Regions from separate parts of the Peribacillus sp. NPDC101480 genome, predicted to be linked through region 1. Evidence: riboswitches for the same ligand, from Rfam matches in the RefSeq annotation. Region 1 holds a riboswitch; each other region holds the start of a gene.
The links. Region 1 has a riboswitch for lysine ahead of ACQKMF_RS03585 (aspartate kinase). Riboswitches for the same ligand answer to the same signal wherever they lie in the genome.

Region 1 (5,933 bases):
TATAATAGATTTACAGAAAGAGGCGATAAATTATGAAAAAAAATATTGCTGCTGCGATAGAAGAAGAGATTCAAACTGAAGAAATTCAAACTGAAGAATTCCTGGTTCCAGCTTTCGGATACGAATTAATCAGAGAAGTTCTATTGAACGATATTCTCGGAAAAGACTCTAATCAAATCCTCTATTGGGCAGGTAAACAATTAGCAAGAAAATTCCCATTGAATGGCGATCAGGAAGTGATTGAATTTTTTCAAAGCGCTGGATGGGGCAATCTGGAAATCTTGAAGTATACAAAACACGAGATGGAATTATCCCTGACGGGTGAAATAATCAGCCGCCGCCTGGATTTACACCCTGATTGTCACTTCCAACTTGAAGCCGGTTTCCTTGCCGAGCAGTTTACACTGCAAAAAAAATTCCTCAGCGAATCAACGGAAGAAATTAAACGCCGCGCAAAAAAAGTGATATTCACCATCCAATGGGATCCCAGAGATCCAATCTAATGAGCCCTTAAAACAGACTTACCCTTTTTACCGGAAGTCTGTTTTTTATTGGACTCCTGACACTTAAGCTAGCACATTTGCATGCTGACCTAGTTTAAATGCTTCATGAAGAGATTCGACCGCCTTCACCATTTCCTTTTCATTGACGACAGTCGAAACTTTAATTTCCGATGTGCTGACCATTTTCACCTGGATGCCTGTATTGGCCATCACTTCAAACATCTCGGCAGCCACTCCCGGATTGGATACCATACCAGAACCGACGATGGACACTTTTGCCAATCCGCTCTCCGTTTCGACTCGGTCGAATCCCAATTGTTCTTTATTATTTTCCAGCACGATCAAGGCCGCTTCCGTATCTTCACTTTTTGTGGAAAAAGATAGATTGGTCGTATCCTCGGCAGTCATGCTTTGAATGATGATGTCCACATTAATCCGGTTTTTCGCAAGTGTTGTGAAGATTGTGGATAATGCACCAAGTGATTGGGGCAAACCATATATTGTGACCCTCGTAATACTGTCTTCAAAAGCAATCCCGCGTACAATTAAGTTTTCTTCCATAGTTGCTTCCTCCTCAATGATCGTTCCTGATTCTCTCTCCATGCTTGAACGGACTTCAAGCGGTATTTGATAATTTTTTGCATATTCGACAGCCCTTGGATGAAGGACGCCCGCCCCCAAGTTGGCAAGTTCCAGCATTTCATCATAAGAAATCGATTGGAGTTTTCGTGCGCCTTTTATGTAGCGAGGGTCCGTTGTGAAAACACCCGTTACATCCGTATAAATATCGCATCTATCCGCATTCAGCGCTGCAGCGATGGCAACCGCTGTCGTATCGGAACCGCCTCGCCCTAAGGTAGTGATTTCCCCATTTGCATCGTTCCCCTGGAAACCAGCCACGACCACTATTTTCTTCTCCTGAAGCTGAGCTTGGATCCTCGTGGCATCGATGTTTAAAATCCGGGCATTCCCATGAACGGATTCCGTTTGCATGCCAGCCTGCCAGCCAGTATACGAAATGGCTTCATGTCCTTCTTCAATCAATGCCATCGTTAACAGGGAAATCGTTACCTGTTCCCCCGTAGTCAATAGCATATCCATTTCCCTCTTGCTCGGGGTTCCGGAAATATCCCGGGCCATGGAAACCAATTGATCCGTGGTTTTCCCCATGGCTGAAACAACGACGACTACCTCATTTCCATTCTGCGCTTCCTCGATTACCCGATTGGCAACATTTTTGATTTTTTCTACGCTTCCGACGGATGTTCCGCCAAATTTTTGAACGATTAATGCCATCCTCATGCACCCTCTCTACCTTTTTAGGCAATAAAAAAAGCAATGAGAAATATCTCATTGCTGTGATCACATATCTAAATACTGTAAACACAGTGAGATAGCTCTCCAGGGTATAAACCCTGACAATCCGCCATTTATTAAATGTCGGACCAGGAAAACAAGGTATGAGTCTTGTCTTCCTTCGGCGTCATCCCCTTTCAAAACCTTTCATGGAAGCTCATACTTCTCCAGGTTTTTACTCTTGAATTCCGCACCTCTATCAGCACTTTTAAGTTGTCTAGTTAAAAATTCTTTTTAATCATAGCATAGAGATTTATCGGTAGCAAGATTATTCTTGTAATTTTCTAACGATTCCCTCTGCTACCCCTTTTGGCATGCCAGCTTCCATGATTTCCTCGGCGGTTGCCTCTTTGATTTTCTTCAATGATCCAAAATGCCTTAATAATTGCTTCCTTCGCTTTTCCCCGACTCCTGGAATATCATCAAGCTGGGAGTGAACTGCATTTTTCCCGCGTAGCTGACGATGGAATGTAATCGCGAACCGATGCACTTCATCCTGAATTCTTTGCAATAGGTAAAATTCCTGGCTCCGTGAATCAAGAGGTACGATTTCAAGCGGATTTCCGATCATCAATTGCGAGGTCCTATGCTTTTCATCCTTAATGAGGCCTGAAAGTGGAATATCAAGGCCCAATTCATTTTCCAGAATATCCCGTACGGCTTCAACATGTCCCTTTCCGCCATCAATGATGATCAAGTCCGGAAGCGGCAGCCCTTCTTTCAATACCCGTGAATACCTTCTTCTGACCACTTCACGCATCGATTCATAATCATCAGGCCCTTGGACCGTCTTGATCTTATATTTGCGGTACTCCCTTTTTTCCGGCTTTCCATCAATGAACACGACTAAAGCGGAAACTGGGTCACTTCCCTGGATGTTGGAGTTATCGAAAGCTTCAATTCGATGCGGGGTGTAGATACCCAGTTGCTTCCCGAGGTTTTCCACCGCATTGATCGTTCTTTCTTCATCCCTTTCAATCAAAGAGAATTTTTCCTGAAGCGCGATGGAGGCATTTTTATTCGCCAATTTAAGCATGTCTTTTTTCGCTCCCCGTTTCGGGTGAATCGTTTTGACACCAAGCAGCCCTTCGGCCATTTCGGCATCCACTGATTCAGGCAGCAAGATTTCCTTTGGTTTAAAGTGGTTCGTAATCTCGTAAAACTGACCGAGGAATGTAAGAAGTTCCTGTTCGGGTTCATCGTAGACCGGAAAAAGTGAAACATCCCTTTCTATTAATTTACCCTGCCGGACAAAAAATACCTGAACGCACATCCAGCCTTTATCATAGGCAAAACCAAATACATCCCTGTCGATGAAATCTGTCGTCATCATTTTCTGCTTCTCCATCGTAATATCGATATGGGCAATTTTGTCACGGAACTCCTTGGCCCTCTCGAAATCGAGATCTTCCGATGCCTCCAGCATTTTTTCAGTCAGTTCTTTTTTTATTTCAGTATGCCCGCCGTTCAAGAACCTGTTGATATCATCCACCATTTTTTTATATTCCTGTTCCTCTACATCATATACACATGGGGCCAGGCACTGGCCAAGGTGATAGTAGAGACAAACGCGATCAGGTAAAGTATTGCATTTTCTAAGGGGATAGATGCGGTCGAGCAATTTTTTCGTTTCGTTAGCTGCAAATGCATTCGGATAAGGACCGAAATATTTACCTTTGTCTTTTTTGACTTTTCGCGTAATGATTAGACGTGGGTGGCGTTCCGCAGTCAGCTTTATGAAGGGATACGTCTTATCATCCTTTAGCATGACATTATATTTTGGGTCATGTTTTTTGATTAAGTTCAACTCTAAAATAAGAGCCTCGATATTGGAAGAGGTGACAATATATTCAAAATCCTCAATTTCATTCACGAGCCGGAATGTTTTTCCGTCATGAGATCCCGTGAAATAAGAACGGACACGATTTTTCAACACTTTCGCTTTGCCTACATAGATGATCGTTCCCTGACGATCTTTCATTAAATAACAACCAGGTTGATCGGGAAGAAGGGCAAGTTTATTCTTTATTTGTTGATTCACGCATTCAGCCTCCTGTTCTCCCTTTTTTACAATTATTATATATCAAGATAGCGAAAAAAGCTTCAAGTCCGCAGACTTGAAGCTTTTTTTAGCTAACCTACTATTACGCGTGTTTTGAAATAAGTTCAGCAAGTGCTTCTTTAGGTTGGAAACCAACAACCTTATCAACCACTTCACCGTCTTTAAGCACGATTAATGTAGGGATGCTCATCACACCAAATTTTCCAGCTGTTTCTTGGTTTTCATCCACATCCACTTTTACGATTTTTGCTGTATCGCCAATTTCAGTATCAAGCTCTTGAAGAACAGGAGCGATCATTTTACAAGGTCCGCACCATGGAGCCCAAAAATCTACAAGAACGACACCTTCGCTAGTATCTGTTGTGAACGTTTGGTCAGTTGCATTTATAATTGCCATATATATTTCCTCCTCAAATTTACTCAAATAACTAAAAACAGTATATCATTGTTGCTCGAATCGATGCTAATATTTTGCTTCAGTGGTAGGATGTCCAAAGAAAGAGTAAATATGCAGGCCAAATAAAGGGGCAAGACATGTATCGGCTTATGCCAAATGTCTTGCCCCTCATCTGTATTATTTCTATTACGCGTTAACTTTAAGTTTTTTGAATTCTTCCGTTAGTAACGGAACGACTTCGAAAAGGTCTCCGACAATTCCATAATCCGCCACATTGAATATGTTAGCTTCCGGGTCTTTATTGATCGCAACGATAACCTTCGAGTTGGACATCCCAGCTAAGTGCTGGATCGCACCGGAAATTCCGCAGGCGATATAAAGGTCAGGTGTTACGACTTTACCCGTTTGCCCGATTTGCAGAGAGTAATCGCAATAATCCGCATCACATGCTCCGCGGGAAGCTCCTACCGCTCCGCCAAGAACTTGTGCCAGTTCCTTTAATGGTTCAAAACCATCTTCACTTTTCACGCCGCGGCCACCAGCGATGATTACTTTCGCTTCTGAAAGGTCGACCCCTTCACTGGCTTTTCTTACAACATCTTTAATGATTGTACGTAAATCCTTGATATCCACACTTAATGTAGAAACATCACCAGAGCGGGACTCATCTTTCGCTAATGGTTCGATATTGTTCGGACGGATTGTCGCGAATATCACGCCATCTGTTACAATTTTCTTTTCAAATGCCTTACCGGAATAGATCGGACGGGTGAAAACGATATTTCCGCCTTCTTCTTCAATGGATGTAACGTCAGAGATCAATCCTGATTCAAGCTTTCCAGCCAATTTTGGTGCAAGGTCTTTTCCTAGGGCCGTATGTCCAAAGAATATTCCTTCTGGTTTTTCCTGTTCGATGACGGCAAGCAAGCTTTGCGCATAACCATCTGAAGTATATTGTTTCAATTGATCATTTTCGACTGCAACAACCCGGTCTGCCCCATACTGGATCAATTCATTTCCGAAATTTTGAACACTGTCACCAACCAAGACACCTACTATTTCCCCGCCATCTGCAGCAAGTTTAGCCGCACCGATAGCTTCAAATGATACATTTCTCAGTGAACCGTCACGAACTTCGCCCAATACAAGAAACTTTCTAGCCATTTATAAAAACCTCCTGTGCACTATTTTATCTTTTTGTCGTGTGTTGTTATTTTGAAAAAGTACCGTTTCGATTAAATCACTTTTGCTTCGCTTCGTAATAATTGAACAAGTTCGCTTACTTGATCACCGATTTCGCCGTTTAATACTTTTCCAGCTTCTTTTTTAGCAGGAAGGTAAATTTCAATCGTTTTTGTTTTTGCCTCAACATCTTCTTCTTCCAAATCCAGGTCATCCAATTCCAATTCTTCAAGCGGTTTTTTCTTCGCTTTCATGATTCCCGGCAATGATGGATAACGTGGTTCGTTTAGCCCTTGCTGAGCCGTCACCAACAACGGAAGGGATGCTTCGATCGTTTCAGAGTCCCCTTCGACATCACGGATAACGCTTACATTTCCATTTTCGATGTCCAGCTTAGTAATGGTAGTAATATAGGGAATTTCTAAAATTTCGG
Region 2 (5,933 bases), on a different contig from region 1:
GGGTGAGAGGGATCGCCTTGTTTAAAAAGGATCGTTATATCGGTAAATATATCCCTTATGAAGACGGCTTTTTATATAAAGTCCTTAGTGAAAACTTTAAGCTGGGGAGTTATGAAATTAAATGGAAGGAAAATGACTTTACCGATATCAATAACGTGGAGTCACGTGTCCAGTATCATATTTCGAATGCCAATCAAGACCCCAAGGTCAGGATTGGAGTGAAAATGAAAGCGAGTCTGCTAGAGGTCCAAGGCTATGACTTGGGCAAAGCGGTCGACCTGAATAGAATAGAGGCCAGGGCCGAGCGGGTCATTGGTAAAAAATTAAATGAGATGGTAACCATGTTTCAGGAGAACAATATAGATCCGCTTGCACTCGGTGATCACGCTAAAAGTAAAACAAGAAATTTCGATCAAAAACATTGGGAGGAGGCATATCCCGATATTCCGATCGAGGTCGATCTGGATATTGAAATGATTCAAACGGGAATAGCTGAATAAAAGTAGAATATTCTGGAGTTTCCCCCTTTATAATAGGGTATTGGTGTAATGATTGTGCTAATGCGGCTAAAAAGGGGGAAAAGCATGGACAAAGCATGGTGGAAAGAGGCAGTTGTGTATCAAGTGTATCCAAGGAGTTTTATGGATAGTGATGGTGATGGGATAGGGGATATAAACGGGATATTGATGAAACTCGATTATTTACAAGAACTGGGTGTGAACGTGATATGGCTATCCCCAGTTTATCAATCCCCCAATGATGACAATGGGTACGATATCAGTGATTATAAATCAATCATGACTGAATTCGGGACAATGGCTGACTTCGATAGGTTGTTGAAGGCAGTTCATGAACGTGGAATGAAGATCATGATGGACCTGGTGGTCAACCATTCTTCAGACGAACATCCGTGGTTCGAGGAATCGCGATCCTCAAAAGATAATCCGAAACGTGATTATTATATTTGGAAACCTGGCAGGAATGGGAAAGAGCCAAATAATTGGGAGTCCATTTTTAAAGGTTCGGCATGGGAATATGATGAAGGAACCGATGAATATTATTTACATTTATTCAGCAGGAAACAACCGGATTTAAACTGGGAGAACCCTAAGCTCCGTGAAGAAATCTACAGTATCATGACATGGTGGCTGGATAAGGGTGTCGATGGCTTCCGGATGGATGTCATCAACTTCCTTTCAAAAGATCAAAGCTATTCGGATGGAGCCGTTCGCCATGAGAAGCAGTTTGGTGACGGAAGCCCATTTTTCCTGAATGGCCCGCGCATACATGAGTTTTTACAGGAAATCAATCAACGGGCGCTTTCTGGGTATGACGTGATTACGGTTGGGGAGATGCCAGGCGTCACACCGGAGGACGCACAATTGTTCACAGGTAAAGATCGTGGTGAGCTACATATGGTCTTTCAATTCGAACATATGGATTTGGGGAGAGGGCCTGAAGGAAAGTGGAGTAATGATAAGTGGAAGCTTACCGATTTAAAGCGAATTCTTTCCAAGTGGCAGACTGGTTTGGAGGGGGAAGGCTGGAACAGTTTATACTGGAACAACCATGATCAGCCCCGGGTTGTCTCAAGGTTTGGTAATGATGGAAAGTATCGTATTGAAAGCGCTAAGATGCTTGCTGCTTGTCTTCATATGCTTCAGGGTACACCTTATATATATCAAGGGGAAGAGCTGGGCATGACCAATGTTGCATTTGAAAGCATCGATGAATACCGGGATATCGAAACATTGAATTCATATGACGAACTAGTCAATTCTCATGGCTGGTCAAAAGAGAGGATGATGTCAGCCATTCACGCCCGCAGCCGAGATAATGCGAGAACACCGATTCAGTGGAATGACTCCCGGAACGCAGGATTCACGCAAGGGACTCCTTGGATTAAGGTTAATCCCAATTTCCCCGAGATTAATGCAGAAAAGGCCTACAATGATCACAATTCCATTTTTCATTTTTATAAAAAGCTTATCCAATTACGCAAGGAACATGATATCGTCGTTTATGGCCGTTTTGAACTGCTGTTCCCTGATGATGAACGAATATTTGCCTACACGAGATCGTTGGAAGAAGAAAAGCTGTTGGTGCTATGCAACTTTAAAGAAGAGCAGGCCTCCTATACTTTGCCTGAAGAGCTGCATGCATATTCTGCCACAAAGCTGATCGGCAATTATGATCAGGAGGAAGAAGGAATCTCCAGCAAACCCCTGCAACCATATGAATGCCGTGTTTATCAATTGAAATGAAAAAAGGACCTGTTCTTCTTCGATTAGGAAGAACAGGTCCTTTGCGTATTATTTTGATTTAAGGTCACATTCCTCTAGGGGAATGATTTTCGTTTTGTGCTTAATTTTATAGCCGAACCATAAGACGAAAAATAGAATCAAGCCAATGTAGGAAACGAACATTGAATTCCAGTCGATCCCATCGCTGCTGAAAGCTTGATAGCCTTGTCCGATAATAATGATAATACAAAGGACAAGTGCGAATATAGGCCCGAATGGGAAGCCTTGTGCCCGGAATGGTAAAGCATTCATATCAAGGCCTTGAGCTGCGTAGGCTTTGCGGAACCGATAATGGGCAATCGCAATCCCTACCCAGGTGACGAATCCCGCCATGCCTGAAGCGTTCAATAACCAGATATAAACGACGCCATCACCGAAAAACGAAGCTAAGAATGCAACGCAGCCAACTAAAGAAGTCACGATAAGGGCATTCACGGGTACTCCTCTTTTATCTAACTTGCCTAGGAATTTCGGTGCTTTACCATCACGTGCCAAGTCCCATAGCATACGGGTTGAAGCGTACATGCCAGAGTTACCGGCTGAGAGTACGGATGATAAAATGATCGCGTTCATGATGGATGCAGCAAATGCAAGGCCGGCCCTTTCAAATACAAGCGTAAATGGACTTACGGCAACATCTTCACTCAATAAACGTGAATCGGTAAACGGAATGATCATGCCAATTACAAAAATGGCTAAGATATAGAATAAGATGATACGCCAGAAAACGGATCTGATCGCTTTTGGGATATTTTTTTCTGGATCCTCACTTTCACCTGCAGTCACTCCAAGCAATTCCGTACCTTGGAATGAAAAGCCGGCAGCCATGAATACGCCTAGAATCGTGAAGAATCCTCCGTTAAAGGGACCTTCGCCCATTGTGAAATTGGAAAAACCGATTGGGTCTTTGCCACCCATGATTCCGAGAATGATCAGAACACCCGTGATCAAGAATATGACGACTGTCACGACCTTGATCATGGCAAACCAGAATTCTGTTTCCCCGAAACCTTTAACTGACATGTAATTGATAAGAAACATAATGATTAACGCAATGGCACTCCAGATAATTGAAGGGCTATCCGGGAACCAGAACTTCATAATTAAGACAACGGCTGCCAATTCGGCAGCAATGGTGATTGCCCAGTTATACCAGTAGTTCCAACCAATCGCAAAACCGAAAGACGGATCGACGAATTTGGATGCATAGACACGGAACGAACCGGCCACTGGCATGAACGCTGCCATTTCTGCAAGACTTGTCATTAAGTAATAAACCATGATGCCGATGATTGCGTATGCCACCAAGGCACCGCCAGGTCCGGCTGAATGAATGGCCCCGCCACTAGCTAAAAATAAACCTGTTCCAATCGTTCCACCTAATGAAATCATCATTAAATGACGCGCTTTCAGGCTCCTTTTCAGTTCAGTAGGGCTTGATGGTGATTGAGAATTTGACAATTGATGTTACACTCCTTTTTATTGGAAGGGAACGAAAAATAAAAAAACAGCAGTCGAAAAAGATCGACGGCTGTTTATAATAAACCCGTTTATCCTTCCGAAGATAGCTCCCCACGCTTTTTTGAAAAAACGTGACAGTGGTGTTCCTGTTCGGTTACACCGCCAGCAAGAATATACATGGAATATACCCTAACTTCGGCAACTTATCCTTTCAAACGGAGTCTTTAATTTTCCAGAATCTCGTCCGTTTTACTTTTATAAGCTGCAGCCTCTAACTCATCGGTAAATGAGGAAGTATTCAATTTTCTAAAATCGTTTGCGTCAGTTTAATAGGTGACGCCGGACGATTGTACTCATGAAATTCATGCAATCGTTAATAGATTGCTAGTAATTGAGTAAACTTTACTATATCAAAATTATAAAATAACTTCTGGGATATCGCAATGATTATTTTATGTGGTTATTTTTTCCTAGTTGAATGATGGCAGTAAGGAAGAATTCAAGTGACGATATACTAAAATAAAGCATCCTGATAACTAAACGGTTTTCCTTTTTATTAGGGCGTAGTCCAGTTTTACATGTTTGACCTCTCCAGGATTCTCAAATAGGTCCACTGCCATTTTCCCAATCCATTCCAGCGGTAAGGAAATGGTCGTGATGTCGAGCATTTCGCCAAGGCTATCATTATTGAAGCCGAGAATGGCCACATCTTCCGGTACCCTTATACCCGATTTCTTAGCGGTAAGAATGAACCCTGCCGCCGTGTCATCATTCGTGATGATGATGGCTTCAGGTTTATCCATCATCGAATTCCATTCCTGAAACAATTGTTCACCGTCTTTGATGTGATAACTGCCTTCAAACAGCCATTCTTTATTGTTTATCAGTTGATGTTTACTCATGATATCGTTAAAGGCTTTTGTGCGGTGGGAACTATTTCTGCTTTTTTTACGGCCGAGGCTGTATCCGATTTTCTTATATCCTTTAGCGATCACGTACTCAAGGGCACAGGAGAAAGCTGCATAATGATCAATGCTGATGGATGAGAATTCAGCCTGAGCTGTATCTTCACATAAAATAATCGGTCCGTATTTTTGATATTCCAAGAGGATTTTCATTTCTGAAATCCTTGAACAAACGATAATGCCATCGAGCTGCTTCATTTGCAGCATATTAAAAGCCTGGATTTCTTTCTCTCTATCATAATTTGTTTGAAAGATGACGATATGACAGCCGATTGCATTTGCCTGTTTAGTGATTCCGTTAACGATTGCCCCGTAATATGGGTGATTGTTGAAGGGGATGATGATGCCGATAAGATTGGTCTTGCCTTTTGAAAGATGAATGGCGTTGATGTTTCTCGTATAATTCAAACGATTGATCGCTTCTAAGACGCTCTTTCTTTTATCGGGGCTTACATATGGATGATCATTCAATACACGAGACACTGTTGAGACAGATACACCAGCACATTGAGCTATTTCTTTAATATTTGTCATGGTATCACCGTTTTTTCTTTTTTTTTATTGTACAGTATGAAACCCATTTCAGGGCAAGGGAACAGTGTGGGACTGCTGAAGATTTCTTCAAATAAGGTCTTGTTCTGGTATTGGTTTCATCCTTTAAGATTTGTTTAAGTCTTAGAGGAGGAGGAAATCATGATGTTCCAAACTTTAATCACCCTGGTTGTGCTTTGCGGAATCGAATTGGGATTTGCGTACTTGGCAATTTCATTGAAACAGGAAAAATGAGTGGCAATGCCAGTCAAGAATTCCGCGGTATTACGCGAGGAAACCACGTTTACTCGTGAATTTTGGCAGTTTACTCGTGAAATTCACACATTTACTCGTGAATTTCATGTCGTCCAGAAATAGCTCCCCTATATTATATTCACCATTAAAACTCCACAATATAAATATAACTTCTCGTTACGTTTCATGTACGGAATGACTGGCTGTCAGGGAGCTCCCTAGTGAGATTCCTGACAGTTTTTATTGTGTGTAAAAGTCATTCGCCTTTTTGAAATGTTTAAAAAATAGTTGCACTTTTTTTGTATATTTGTGTATAGTATAAAATAAGTTGTGTAGAGGAAACTTTTTAGCATTTACGACAATGTAAAAAAATTTACACTTAATTTTGCGTTCGGCAAACATTTTTAGGGAAATGAAA
Region 3 (5,933 bases), on a different contig from region 1:
GTTCATCTGTTCTTCTCTTTACTTTGGTGAAACGATCATTTGGTCATCCAATCTAATATCGTCAATCGACCAAAACCAATTATTTTTAGCATTATGCATTCTCCATTGTAATTTCATAGAGGCAGCATCTTCAGGAACATTAATCGATTTAACTTCATACTTATTCAAAACATGTCCATTTTTATTATCCGAAGCAGCTTTATTGTCATAAACGAGAACTTGTTGTTTTTCCCCATTATCAAAGACAGCAGTCACTTCAGCTGTTTGCGTTCCTTCTTGTTTATAGTGAGATGCAAATCCTAAGTATAGCTCTTTGGCATCATCAACTTTTACAGTAGGTGAAGTTAATGTACTATCAAAAAAGCCTTTTGCTGCTGGTGAACCGTTATCATCCCATTCATCAGGATCCGCTACTGCTATAACACCTTGACCAAGTTCAAATTTGTTACGCTCTTGGTCTTCTGCTTTTGTCCAAAAGTCCTTTGTTGTGAAGCTCCACCCTTGCCACTCTTCTGTACCAGCTGGCATATTCGAGCTATTCGTAACCGACCAGCCATTAGGAGCTGTATGGCTCCAACCGAGAATGGAACTTGGAATGTTTTCATTCACTGCTGGCTTTAATGCAGACTCTAATTGGTCAAAACTTTCTCCAAGCATCATGTTGACGAATACATTTATTTTCTTGGAGCCAATTATTTGGCCTTCCTCGTAAGCAGTAATCTTGAATTGTGATGAACCCGATATCTCCTTGCTAGGTGTAGCTTTTATTGTCAATATTTTTTCTTCTGTTCCTGATAGCACATACTCAAGTTCATTGTGCTCTACACTCCAACCTTCAGGTGCATCAACTTTAATTTTCCCGTTCATACTTTTACTTCCATAATTTTTCACCTTCACTTGGAGTGCAGTCGATTCACCTTCTGTTACTAAAGAAGGTGAAGCTTGTGCCGAGACCATTTCCAGGGCTTTTGTCTGACCATCAGCCAGTAACACCTTTTTACTGCTATTGTTAAATGAATCTAGTGCTTGTACCTTAATTTCATAATCAGTACCTGGCTTAACTCCAGCAACAGGGAACTCTAAATTCTTTGGCACAGGATCATAATAGAATTCAGAAAATGCGGTGATATCTGCGTCCATCTCCCCTGTTTCCTTGTTTTTGGCTGTAATGTGATATGAATGTACGAGTGCGTTATCTTTTGCCTGTGGAAATGTTACATTTAAACTTCTTAGTGTAGATTTTTCTTCTACAATCGAAGCCTTATCTTTAACTGCAAAAACCGGTGGTAACTGATCTCGATCGTCTGTATATTTAAATTTATTTTTTTTAGAAGGATTTTTTATTACCCATGGTTTTCCTGTCCAATCGTCTTTATGAAAGTCACGTTTTTTAATGACAACTTCATTATTATAAACTTCTACAATCATTCCTTGACTAATATCCCGATATCCTTCTGGATGGAACCCTTGAAGTTTGCCTGGCTCCAATTCCAAATAACTTACAGAAGACGTGCCAACTGACGTAAAGTCTTTTTGATGAATCGTTCTCGGGTCTTCGAGTGGATAATGAGAATGGCCTGAAAATGTAATTACCTGTGGATGTTTCTTTAAAGTATCATATAAAAGTTCTTTATTTTCCTGAGTTCCCCACAAGTCACTTCCATACACAGTGTCTTTAATGTGTTGATGAAGAAAAACAAAGATTGGTTGGTCCGGATTCTCTTTTTCTGCTGCAGCTAACTTTTCACCTAGCCAGTTAATTTGATTAACGGAATATAAACCATGCGTATTACCATTTTCCGGACTTAACGTAATAAAATCATATCCATTTACTTTTTTATGATAGTAAAGAGAATCCATTCCTGTTTTCTCGAGAAAACGATTTTGTGCCTTTTCAACGGAAAGTCCATTCCAATAATCATGGTTCCCCATTGTAAACATGGATTGGACACCACCTTGTTTCTTCTCATTATAAATGGAGAAGAACTTATCATATTCAGAAGCGTATCCATAGTCCGTTAAATCCCCAACGACAACAAAAGCATCCTGTCTAGGCGCAGCTTTATTTAATTGATCCATGGCTGTTCTGAACTTGTTCATATCAGCTGTTGTTCCATCATCAATATGCACATCACTGATTACTGGAAAAACGAGCTCAGGTTTACGCTTATTATCTGAATTTGAAGATTCCGAGAATGCTTGTACACTTGATAAAGAAGTTGTTAATCCTACCGTTACAACTGTCAGCATTGCTGCAAATTTATTTTTCCCTTTCAAAATCAATACCTCCTATTTATCGTTTAGCTAATTATGTATTTTTTAAACAGATCAACAACTATCCTCCTTGTTTATAAATTTTTAAGGTGTTTACCAATTAAAATAGTAACTTTACATTATTAATAAAATATAAGACCAATGTAATTTATATATTAATAAATCAAAAAGGACTAAGGCCAGTATTCGTTCCATTCACTTTTGTCTCGTTTTTGGTATTGATTTTCCATTTCTTAATGGGAATGGAATCCTATCCCTCAACTACGTAGTTACCCGTAAAATGGTAAATGGTTCCACAGTACATAGAAATACCAATTTTGATATGGTAAAGTCTAGAAGAAGGAAAGGAGAGAGGTTATTATAAAAAATTATTAAATATTGTGATGGTAATAACTCTTGTCTTTGGACTGTTTTTTGCGATTGCACCGACACCGATGAATAAAGCATTAGCATTGTCCTATGATAATACAAACCCTTATTCGACAGGTTGTGCTTCTAAAAGCCCAATCACCTATGAAACAGAATATATCTATAAAACTATTAATGTTAAGATTACATAATCTAAAAAAGATGAATCCAGCCCTATACCGTATCCATTTTCATTGATTATTCATGTATTCTAAAAAAAATTTTCTAAATTGCCTTGCAATAGAAAGGATTCCTTGTTATATTACAGTCAATTAAATATTTTCTTGCTTCATACTTTTGAAGTGAGGATAGAGGAGCAAAAACCATTAGTACACATTTTGAGGAGAATGAGATCCTATGACTATTGTGGAAAGGGGAATTTGCCGAAGCCGAAAGAATCTCATGTTCTTGAAGCTGGTTCTGCTATTGAATAAATACAGGACTGTCATATAGGAAACTATATGGAGGGCTATCTTATGCGCGGAAACATTTTTTGATAAATATTGTTTCTACTGCAGCAGCGAATCCTCGTTGTTGCTTTTTTGCGTTTACTCCTGAATGGCCCACCACCTCTGAATATTTTTAAAAAATCATACAAAAGGGTGTGAAGTTATGAATTTTGGCCAAGTTTTAACCGCAATGGTTACCCCGTTCAATCATAATGATGAGGTTGATTTTAATGCTACGAGAACTTTAGTAAACTATTTAATTGCTAATGGCTCTGATGGATTAGTAATAGCTGGTACAACTGGAGAGTCCCCTACATTAACAACAGAAGAGAAACTGGATTTATTCAAAATTGTTGTTGAAGTTGTTGATGGAAGAGTTCCTGTCATAGCTGGAACTGGCTCAAATAACACGAAAGCTTCCATCAACTTAACAAGGCAAGCTGAGGCAGCGGGAGTCGACGGAATAATGCTCGTTACCCCATACTATAACAAGCCGTCTCAAGAAGGATTATTTCAGCACTTTAAGGCTATTGCCCAATCAACATCTTTACCGGTAATGCTCTATAATATTCCAGGACGAAGTGTTGTAAACATGTCAGTAGAGACGATTGTTAACCTCTCAAGAATCAACAATATTGTGGCAGTAAAAGAGGCAAGTGGTGACTTAGATGCCATGGCACAAATCATAAGCAAAACAACTGGTGATTTTACATTGTACAGCGGCGATGATGGGTTAACATTACCGGTTTTAGCCATCGGTGGAACAGGAATTGTTTCGGTTTCTTCACACATAATTGGTAATGAAATGCAAGAAATGATAAATAGCTTTAAAAATGGTGATGTCCATGGTGCTGCCGCTACACATCGTAACCTTCTTCCAATCATGAAAGCATTATTTGCTGCACCAAGCCCCGCACCAGTAAAATCAGCATTAAATATGCGGGGGTTAAATGTTGGAGGTGTCCGGTTACCATTGGTCCCTATAAACGATGAAGAAAAAAGAGCACTACAAATGGCTCTACAACCTAGAAACGAAGAAGCTGTTTTGTTAAATAAATAAATAAATAAAGATAATGATTCATTCAGCATACTTTAATACCGTTTTTCTAATTAAAGACCATAATAAACGGGATAAAATTTTAAAAAGCAGTGCAGCTCATAAAGAGTGCACTGCTTTTTAATCGATCCACGGCTCAGTGCTTAAACTGGTTGAGCAATCCATTTTCAAGAAAAAATATATGGCATACAGTTGGAATTATAAATTTCAAATTTCTAACGCAATGATTTTATCGGGATCGATCATAAGCTTGTATTTCTAGTGATGTTGAGATGTAATTATTGAAAGACATAGTGTACCTGCTCAATTCTCTTGAAGTGATAAGAATAATCTTAAATGACTCGTTCCTTGCGATCCAATCTATAAAGGACTTCATTTTTTTATTTCTTCTTCTACCTTTTCTCTCTCTCTTGTTCTATAAAACACGTTCGATAAAGTGTACTTTTACGAACGGGACTTTTCTTCCCATATAGGTAAAACAGTTGAATATTTAATTTCTCTAAGAGCTAGGCTAGTTTGAATTTTTGTTATGCCTAGTTTATTTAACTTTCTAATAAATATTTCTAATTCCTTCCGATCTTTATTAGCCACTTTTAGAAGATAATCATACTCACCAGTTAAACAATGACACTCTAATACTTCTGACATAGAAGCTAATGCCTTTTCCAAAACTTCCAGTTCTTCAGCTTGATGTATATTTGTACTAATAAAAATGAAACATAATAAATCAAAACCTAGCTTCTCCTGGTTTAAAATTGCTACTTGTCCATTAATAAACCCTTCATTTTCCAAACGTTTTATCCTTGAATGTATAGCTGGGGGAGATAACTTGACACGCTTTGCGAGCTCAGTATTACTTAACTGTGCATCCTTTTGCAGTAAATCTAAAATTTGAATATCAACATTATCTAGAACCTTGCTTACGATAGATTCCACTTATAGTCACTCCTTTTACAAATGTTCCAAAAATAGTATCACTTCAATAGCAAAACAAAATTTAATTCTGTTTATCGGCAATATTCATTAATATTATTCTAAGTTTCTTCTATTATACAAAATAATATATTAAGTAACGATCTAAAATGTTAAAATTATTAATAAATAATTGTAAAAATTGAAATGTCATTGTGCACAATGGCTTCGATCCTTTTACTTAAACAGTGAAAGATGTAAAGGAGCAAAATGAAATGCAATATTATTATTTTTCGTTATTACTTGTAACAAGTTTGTTATGGGGTGGAAACTTTGTCGTTGGAAAGTCGCTTGTCGAACATGCTTCTCCGATGACATTGACGAGTTTAAGGTGGATCATTGCTGTTAGTTGTCTTTTGCCGATTGTATGGTGGAAAGAAAAAAAGATATTTCCTCCTCGAAGTGCAATCCTTCCTTTATTTTTGATGGGAATTACAGGTGTGGTTCTATTTAACCTATTGCAATTTGTAGCATTAGAGAAAACATCCGCGACTAATGTTGGATTAATATCAACATTAAACATGATTTCAATTGCTATTTTTTCATTTTTCTTTTTAAAAGAAAGAATTAATATTCTACAAATGTTTTCTATGTTTTTTTCGCTTATTGGCGTAATACTTGTACTTTCAAAAGGAAATATTGATCTTTTCCTTTCATTACGATTTAATACAGGTGATTTATATATGATGGCTGCTGTATGCGTTTGGGGAATATATTCCGTTTGTAGCAAATGGGCAATGGTAACGACAACACCCATGATGTCTACGTTATAT

Region 2: it holds a riboswitch for lysine, as region 1 does, so the genes downstream of both, ACQKMF_RS13315 (amino acid permease) here and ACQKMF_RS03585 (aspartate kinase) in region 1, are expected to answer to the same signal.
Region 3: it holds a riboswitch for lysine, as region 1 does, so the genes downstream of both, dapA (4-hydroxy-tetrahydrodipicolinate synthase) here and ACQKMF_RS03585 (aspartate kinase) in region 1, are expected to answer to the same signal.

What each region holds. Positions count from the first base shown of each region.
Region 1 covers NZ_JBNNSB010000001.1:705,606-711,538, reverse strand. Annotated here, with positions in the region: gene ACQKMF_RS03590 (YslB family protein) at 33-503, shown strand; gene ACQKMF_RS03585 (aspartate kinase) at 567-1,799, opposite strand; lysine riboswitch at 1,890-2,066, opposite strand; gene uvrC (excinuclease ABC subunit UvrC) at 2,128-3,900, opposite strand; gene trxA (thioredoxin) at 4,004-4,318, opposite strand; gene ACQKMF_RS03570 (electron transfer flavoprotein subunit alpha/FixB family protein) at 4,505-5,482, opposite strand; gene ACQKMF_RS03565 (electron transfer flavoprotein subunit beta/FixA family protein) at 5,554-5,933, opposite strand, start outside.
Region 2 covers NZ_JBNNSB010000003.1:423,699-429,631, forward strand. Annotated here, with positions in the region: gene ACQKMF_RS13305 (Ger(x)C family spore germination protein) at 1-500, shown strand, start outside; gene ACQKMF_RS13310 (glycoside hydrolase family 13 protein) at 585-2,264, shown strand; gene ACQKMF_RS13315 (amino acid permease) at 2,313-3,764, opposite strand; lysine riboswitch at 3,861-4,046, opposite strand; gene ACQKMF_RS13320 (LacI family DNA-binding transcriptional regulator) at 4,301-5,263, opposite strand.
Region 3 covers NZ_JBNNSB010000005.1:275,618-281,550, forward strand. Annotated here, with positions in the region: gene ACQKMF_RS18410 (metallophosphoesterase) at 19-2,277, opposite strand; lysine riboswitch at 2,984-3,162, shown strand; gene dapA (4-hydroxy-tetrahydrodipicolinate synthase) at 3,295-4,191, shown strand; gene ACQKMF_RS18420 (Lrp/AsnC family transcriptional regulator) at 4,633-5,124, opposite strand; gene ACQKMF_RS18425 (DMT family transporter) at 5,376-5,933, shown strand, end outside.